DNA from 2 places in the Hypnocyclicus thermotrophus genome. Region 2 is predicted to be linked to the other one. Evidence: riboswitches for the same ligand, from Rfam matches in the RefSeq annotation. Region 2 holds a riboswitch; the other holds the start of a gene.
What was found. A riboswitch is a leader RNA that binds a small molecule or an ion and turns the genes downstream of it on or off. The one in region 2 is predicted to bind glycine.
Positions count from the first base shown of each region.

Region 1: it holds a riboswitch for glycine, as region 2 does, so the genes downstream of both, EV215_RS04220 (alanine/glycine:cation symporter family protein) here and EV215_RS04800 (ACT domain-containing protein) in region 2, are expected to answer to the same signal.

Region 1 covers NZ_SOBG01000003.1:140,962-145,408, forward strand. Annotated here, with positions in the region: gene EV215_RS04215 (GGDEF domain-containing protein) at 1-931, shown strand, start outside; gene EV215_RS04220 (alanine/glycine:cation symporter family protein) at 960-2,306, opposite strand; glycine riboswitch at 2,429-2,488, opposite strand; glycine riboswitch at 2,491-2,564, opposite strand; gene EV215_RS04225 (peptidase U32 family protein) at 2,611-3,825, opposite strand; gene dnaB (replicative DNA helicase) at 3,852-4,447, opposite strand, start outside.
Region 2 covers NZ_SOBG01000003.1:261,701-266,147, reverse strand. Annotated here, with positions in the region: gene EV215_RS04805 (PFL family protein) at 1-1,347, opposite strand, end outside; gene EV215_RS04800 (ACT domain-containing protein) at 1,370-1,648, opposite strand; glycine riboswitch at 1,759-1,818, opposite strand; glycine riboswitch at 1,821-1,898, opposite strand; gene EV215_RS04795 (hypothetical protein) at 1,977-3,059, opposite strand; gene EV215_RS04790 (outer membrane lipoprotein-sorting protein) at 3,072-3,803, opposite strand; gene EV215_RS04785 (efflux RND transporter permease subunit) at 3,815-4,447, opposite strand, start outside.

The DNA of each region.
Region 1 (4,447 bases), 120 kb from region 2:
AAAAAATAATTCAAAAAAAAATTTTATTATATTTTCAAAAGAAGATATAACTATATATTTTGATTTAGAAACTTTTTTTAAAGAATTATCTGTATATTTTGAAAAAAGTCAGAGTCAAATTTATTTTTTAAATAAAGATGGAAATTTTATTAATAATAATATTTATAATTTTAAAACACAATTTAAAGAAGAATGGGAAAAAATTAATTCTTATGAAAAATCACAATTTGAGACACAAAATGGAATTATTAGTAGTAAAAAAATTGATAATTCAAATATATTCTCTAATAATAATTTTAATATAATATATTTAGTTTCAAGATATAGTTCAAATTATCTAACTAATACACTAAATAATTTAATATTTAATAAAACAACTATATATAGATACACTTTAATTTTTATTTTACTTTTATCTCTTTTGATTTCATATTATATATCAAAATCAAATAAATTATCTTATGAACTTAAGAAAAATACTGTATATGATGCTTTAACAGGAGTATACAATAGACAAGGTGGAATAGATATTTTTGAATTAAATCGTAAACTTTTAAAAAGAAGTAAAGATTATATGACTTTATTTTTTATAGATATAAAGAATTTAAAAAAAATAAATGACGATTATGGTCATAGTGAAGGGGATTTAGTGTTAGCAACAACAGGTCAAATTTTATTAGAGTCTATTAGAGATTCTGACATAGCTTTTAGAATGGGTGGTGACGAATTTGTTATTGCATTATCACGATGTAGAGAACCTCAAGCAAAAATTGTCTATAAAAGAATAAAATCTAAATTAGAAAATTTTAATACAAAAAATAAAAAAGATTATATTTTAGAGTACAATATGAGCAGTATAGAACTTTCACCTTATAGTCTTGATGAATTTGATGATCTTATAAAAAATGCAACTTCAATTAGTAATAAATAAAAAGTTCTCCTAAAATTAGGGGAACTTTTTATTTGTTTACATAACTATATTTTAAATTATTAAAATACATATTTGTTTCGTTTATTATAATTTTTCGTAAACCTAATATTGCTATTAAATTTGGAATAGCCATTAATCCATTAACAATATCTGCTAATATCCAAATCAAATCTAATTTCAAATATGGACCTATTGCTATCAAAATTATAAATATATATTTATATCCTTTTATACCTTTTACACCAAATAAATACTCTGTACATCTTTCACCATAATAATTCCACCCTATTATAGTTGTAAATGCAAAAAATATTAATCCTAGTAAAACTACTATTTCTCCAAAATTATTTAAACCAATAGAAAATGCGTATCTTGTTAATTCTGCACCTTTAAGTTTACTAGTCCACGCACCAGTAAGAACCAGTATAAGCCCTGTCATAGAACAAATAATAATTGTATCAAAAAATGTTCCTGTCATAGATATAAGACCCTGTCTAACTGCCGAATTTGTTTTAGCTGCAGCTGCAGCTATTGGCGCAGATCCAAGCCCTGATTCATTTGAAAATACTCCTCTTGCAACTCCACTTCTTAATGCTAATATAAGTGTAGAACCGGCAAATCCTCCAAATGCTGCCGTTTTAGTAAAAGCACTTTTAAATATAAGCCCTATCGCTCCAGGTACTTTATCAAAATTCATTATTATTACTATCAAAGAACCTAATACATATAATATTGCCATCACAGGTACTACTATTTCTGCTACTTTTGATATACTTTTTATTCCACCAAGAGTTACCAATGCTACTAAAATTGTTAGTATTATTCCTACAACTGTTGGAGATACTTTAAATAATATTGTAGAAGCAGTTGTAATTGCATTTACTTGTGCAAAAGTTCCTATCCCAAAAAATGCTACTGCTATTCCAAATATAGCAAACATTTTTGCCAATACTTTATTATTTAATCCATTTTGAATATAATACATTGGACCGCCAGACATCTGTCCATTTTCATCAATTTTTCTATATTTTACTGCAAGAAGTCCTTCAGCATATTTTGTAGCCATTCCAAAAAATGCGGCTAGCCACATCCAAAACATAGCTCCTGGACCACCTAATTTTATTGCAGTTGCTACACCAACTATATTTCCTGTTCCAACAGTTGCTGATAATGCAGTACAAAGAGCTGCAAAACTAGATACATCTCCCTCTTCTTTATCATTATTTTTCATAAAAATATACTTTAATGCTAATGGTAATTTTAGTATTTGTAGCAAATTTAATTTTACAGTTAAATATATCCCTGTTCCCATAAGTAAAATAAGTAATGGTGGACCCCAAATTATTGAATCAATTTTGTTAAGTAATTCTAACATTTTTCCCTCCTAAATATGTTTATTAGAATAAACGATTATAAATAAAAAAAGGCTAAATATAATTATTTAGCCTCTAAAATTTAACAACTATAAAAATATTATAAATACTATAATTGCCAAATCCTCTGTCCTTTTACCTGAGAGTGTTACTCCTTCGGTGTCCTTTTGGATCTCTCCAGAGGCTCGTCCAATATAGGTCCTTTTACCTGAAAGATTTACTTCTTCGGTGACTTAAAAGTTCTCTCCCTATACCTTCAACCGTATTCTATTATACGGACAATTATACTAATTTTTTATTACTGTGTCAAGATATTTTTTGTCGTATCATATCCATTACATTTAAATCGTTTTCTAGTGTTATTTTTACAGTCATGTTAGGATGTGCTTTATTAATTTCTTCTCCAGTTTTCATGTTTATCATTTTAGGTAATATTATTTTTTCTATTTCACTAGATGGTTTTACTACTTCTAATTCTTCCCCAACTTCCAATCTATTTCTTATTCCCAATATATATTCATTATTATCTAATTTTTCTAAAACTTTTGCTACCAATTTATGTGTTTGACTATATGAATTTCTATCGTTATAATTTTGAGCACTTTCATCTGGCGTTCCAAAATAAAATCCATGCGTATATAATCTATGACTTATTGTCTGTAATTCTTCTAACCATTTTGGATTATATTGATAATTTCCACTATAATAGCTATCTAATGCTTCTCTATATATTTTTACAGCATTTGCTACATAATATATCCCTTTCATTCTTCCTTCAATTTTTAAACTATCTACTCCAATATCAAGTATTTTATCAATAAATTCTATTGTACATAAATCTTTTGAATTAAATATATGTGTTCCTGTCTCATCTTCATATATTGGATAATATTCTCCTGGTCGCTTTTCTTCAACCAAATTGTAGTTCCATCTGCACGCCTGTGCACAATCGCCACCATTAGCATCTCTTCCTGTCATATAGTTACTTAATAGACATCTCCCTGATATTGATATACACATTGCTCCATGTACAAAGGCTTCTATTTCAATATCTGGCACTCTATCTCTTATTTCTTTTAACTCTTCTAGTGAAACTTCTCTAGCAAGCACTACTCTACTTGCACCAAGTTCTTTCCACATTTTTACTGATCGCCAATTTGTATTACTTGCTTGAGTACTCACACTTATTTTTAAATTACTATTTTCTTTTACAAGTTGAAATACTCCAAGGTCAGCTACTATAACTCCATCTACTCCTACTTCATCTAAAAATTTAATATATGGAACCATCATATCTACTTGTTGATTATGAGCTATTATATTTAATGTTACATATATTTTTTTCCCTATATTATGTGCATATTCAACTGCCTCTTTTATCTCCTCATTTGAAAAATTATTACTTCCAGATCTTAGATTAAATAATTTTCCACCTAAAAAACATGCATCTGCTCCGTAATGAAATGCCATTTTTAATTTTTCCATATTTCCAGCAGGTGCTAATAATTCCGCTTTTTTCATTTTTTTACCCTTTCTAAATTTTAAAGTTATTTAATTTGTGCTGTATAATCTGCAAATTTTGTTATTTCATTAAAGTATTTTAAAGTTATTGTTCCAACAGGTCCATTTCTTTGTTTTCCTATAATTATTTCTGCTAAACCTTTATCTTCACTATCTTCATTATAATATTCATCTCTATACAGAAATACTACCATATCTGCATCTTGCTCTATTGCTCCAGAATCTCTCAAATCTGATAACATTGGTCTTCTATCCGCTCTTTGCTCAGGAGCTCTCGATAACTGTGATAAAGCTATTACAGGTACATCTAGCTCTCTCGCTATACCTTTTAATGATCTTGAGATATCAGAGATTTCCTGTTGTCTACTTTCTGTTCTACCAGATCCTTTTATCAATTGTAAATAATCTATAAGTATCATATCTAATTTACCTGCAGCTTTAAGTCTTCTAGCCATAGCACGTATCTCAAGTACAGTAACATTAGGTACATCAGCTATTTGTATATCTGTATTAGCTAATTTCCCAGTAGCTAATGCTATATGTCCCCATTCATCTTCTGAAATAAATCCATTTCTTATTTTATTTAATGGAATTTTTGATTCAATTGCTAATAATCTTTGAA
Region 2 (4,447 bases):
AGGAGATACTTTACCACCTCTATTAATTAAAGTAGAACAATTTAGAGAATTTATAGGCATAATATCAGCTTCACCTAAAAGCCCCCCAAAGACTACTCTATCACCAACATTTTTTCCAGGAACAGGGATAACTCTAACAGCAGTTGTTTTGTTATTTACCATTCCTATCGCCATTTCATCAGCTATAAGGCCAGATATAACATAATCAGGAGTATCACCAGGTATTGCTATCATATCTAAACCAACAGAACAAACACAAGTCATAGCTTCAAGTTTTTCTAAAGTAAGATAACCTTTACTAGCAGCAGCAATCATTCCTTGATCTTCACTTACAGGGATAAAAGCACCAGTTAATCCCCCAACTCTAGTAGCAGCCATAGCACCACCTTTTTTCACTGCGTCATTCAAAATAGCAAGAGCTAAAGTAGTTCCATAAGCACCTACAGACTCTAATCCAAATTCTTCTAGAATATTACCTACACTATCCCCAATTGCAGGAGTAGGAGCAAGTGATAGATCAATTATTCCAAATTCAACACCAAGATTTTTAGCAACTTCTTTTCCTACTAATTCTCCCATTCTTGTTATTTTAAAACTTATTTTTTTTATTTCTTCAGTAATTACGCTAATATCAGCTTTTTTATCTATTTTATTAAGAGCTGCTCTTACAACGCCAGGTCCACTAATTCCTAAATTTAATACAACTTCACCTTCACCAACTCCGTGAAAAGCACCAGCCATAAAGGGGTTATCACTTACAGCATTTGTAAATACAACAAATTTTGCAGCACCCAATCCATCTTTTTCTTTTGTATTATAAGCTAAATCTTTTACTGTTTTACCAAGCATTTTAACAGCATCAAGATTTATTCCAGCTTTTGTAGATCCTACATTTACAGAGGAACAAACTCTTTCGGTAACAGTCAGAGCATTAGGAATAGAATTTATTAATTTTAAGTCGCTTTCTGTAAATCCTTTTTCTACAAGAGCAGAAAATCCACCAATAAAATCTACTCCAATATCTTTTGCAGCTTTATCTAAAGTTTCTGCAAAGACAGTATAATCCTCAGCATCAGTAGCACCAGCAATTATTGAAATTGGAGTAACAGAAACTCTTTTATTTACAATAGGAACGCCGTATTTATTTGAGACGGCATCAGCTATATTTACTAAATTTTTTCCATATTTTAATATTTTATTATATATATTTTCGCAAGTTTTTTTATGGTCACTATTTATGCAATCAAGTAAACTAATACCTAATGTAACAGTTCTTATATCGAGATTTTGCATATCAACCATTTTAATTGTTTCTAATATTTCATTTGAATTTGCTAAAATGTGCATTTTTGCCTCCTAAATAAATTTATTAAATTTTATGCATAGCTTTAAAAATATCTTCATGTTGAACATAAACTTTTACACCTATTTTTTCTTCTAATAATTTTAATTTTTCTTTTATTTTATTAAAATCAAAAGTAGAATCTTTTATTTCAACTAACATAATCATAGCAAAAATTTCGTTTTCAAAAATTGTTTGAGAAATATCGATAATATTACACTTTAATTCTTTAAGTTTTAATGATACTTCAGAAACTATTCCTACTTTATCATCGCCAATTACAGTTATAACTATTTTTCCTTGCATAGTGATTCCTCCTAAAATATATTAAAGTTATTTGCCTATAAAAAAAAGCAGTTAAAAAACTGCCAAATAAAAAGAAAAGATATTTTTAAAAATAACTAATTTAAAAATATCCTCTGTCCTTTTACCTGAGAGCGTTACTCCTTCGGTGTCCTTTTGGATCTCTCCAGAGGTTCGTCCAATATAGGTTCTTTTACCTGAAAGTATTACTTCTTCGGTGACCAAAATTATGGTTCTCTCCCTATATCTTCAACCGTGATATTAAATTTTGATATATTTTACTTTATTAATTAAAAAATGTCAAATACATTAACAGTTTTAATTAATAATTTTAAAAGTCTGCTGTTATTGTAAAAGAAATTCCATAATCTCCATAAGTAGATTTTGTTAAATAATATTCACTATTTTTTTCTCCATTAAAGAAAAATTCAGTAAGATTAAAACTAATTAAATCATTATAATAATAATCACTGCTATTTCCAATAGTAAAACTACGGTCATTTATATTTATAAATGAAAAAAATGTAGTAGAAAATAATTCATTCATTTCGTATTTGAATGATGGAATCAAATAATCTGTTCCGATTGGTATATTATAATTTATTTTGTTTAAATCATTGTTGTCATAAAAATTTTTATCTGATTTTCCATACCCATTTTGATAATATTCAATATTGAAATAATAATTTTCCCAAAAATAATTATCGATACCTGTAATAAAAGTATAAATATTATCAGCTGCACTATAGTTTCCTTCTATCCAATACCCATAATTAATATAAGGAATAGTTGTTTTAATAGAAGCACCATATATATCACTAGGAATTAATGTTTCATAAGGTTTTAGTTCTTTACCTCTTTTTGCATATATAAATTCAAAATCAGTATTAAATATAAATTGTTTATATCTTATTCCATATTCGATATCTTTAGAAATAGAATTATTATTATAATTCCCAGCGTAAACAAACTCTAAGCTATCATCATTTTGTAAGTAACTAGTAAAAGTTATACTATTTCTAGCTTCTTTTTCATAATTAGAATCAAATGCAGATCCTGCAGGAGTTTCATTGAAAATATCAATAGGATTAAAATTAAAACCTTGTCCCCAACCTAATCTAGTTTTTCCAAAAATAATTTCTATATTGTTTTGAACTAATTTTATTCTTGCTAAATCAAGAGAATTTTTATTATTTTTTGAATTATTTTCTGTATACAATGAATATTCAATATCAATTAAACTGTTTTCAAAATCATCGTTATAAAGAAAAAACTTAGCTTTACTATTTGAGGTGCTTTCTAAATTTTTAATTTTTGAATTATTTATTGTTAATTTTGTTTTAAGAGAAGTAGTAGCAAAACCATTAAAAAAAATTAACATAAATACTGATAATAAAATTATTTTTTTCTTCATTTTTAACGCTCCTTATTTTTTTAAGTTTTTTTCTGAGAATAAAGTATTTTTAATATTTATATTTAATTTTATTGTAGAGATATCAGAAATAATATATGTAGATTTATTATTTATAATATCAGTCATTTTCATAGTTTTAGGAATTAAATAATTACCTTTTTTAGTATAATCATTTATTTCTAATTTTTTGTATAAAAAATTATTTTTATCATAATATTCTATCAATTCTTCGGTGAAATTAAATTTATTTACTTTGGAAATAATATAACTATACTTTTTATTTTTATCTATTGGAACTAATTTTAAATAATAATACTTTTTATCTTCTTTTAATAAAATAGAGTTAAAATCTTTTTCATAATCAAAATCCATATCATCATATGAAAAACTAGAGCCCATAAGGTTTCCATTTTTCGCACTTTTAGATAAAAGTCTTACTCTATTTGTTCTTTTATTATAATACCATGTATTTCCATTTTTGGAAAGTATAGATGTACCCGTTAATCTACTTGGAGAAGTAAATTTCATTAATTGGAAAGTATTATTATTTATTTTTTTTGAATATGACTCAAAAATCATACTAGATGTTATTTTTCCATTTTTTTCTATTTTCATAGTAGATATTTGAAAACTACTATTATAATTATTGTTTTTTTTAATATTTTTTAATATTTCATTTATAGTTGTTTTAGAAAAGGTAGTTATTGAAAATATTATTAGAAACATAAAAATAAATTTTTTCATTTTAAAGCCTCCTATTTAAATGTTATTTTATCGAAGATAGCAATTAATGAAACTAGTAAAAATAAAGTAAATAAATATGCAAGAGTTACTCCTAAACTGAGTAAAAACCCAAAACCAATAAAGCCACGATATTTTGCAAACATTAGAGTACCAAAGGCAAATACAGTGGTAAGAGTAGTTAGTGTAATAGCTTTTCCAGTACTTCTAAATGTAATTAATAAATCTTTTTCCTGCAAATATCGGTGAATTAAATGAACACCATCATCAACACCTATACCAATAATTAATGGAATACCAATGATATTTACAACATCAAATTTAAAACCAGTCCATCCCATTATTCCTAATATAGCAAGTATAGTTATAAGCATAGGAAGAAGTGCAAATATTGCATATTTAAAACTTTTTAAATCAAATAATAAAACTATAAATATAGCAATAACAGTATAAATAAGAACTTTTTTTCCTTCAGTTTTTTCGGCTTCAACAACTTTAATAAATATTTTAGCGGTACCACTATTATTTTTATTAACATTATCTATTTCAGTTAAAAATTTTTTTTGAAAATCTTCATTCCATAAGTCGTGTTTAGGATAAATTGTAGTTATAAATTCATTATTTTTACCAACAAATTCATTTTTTAT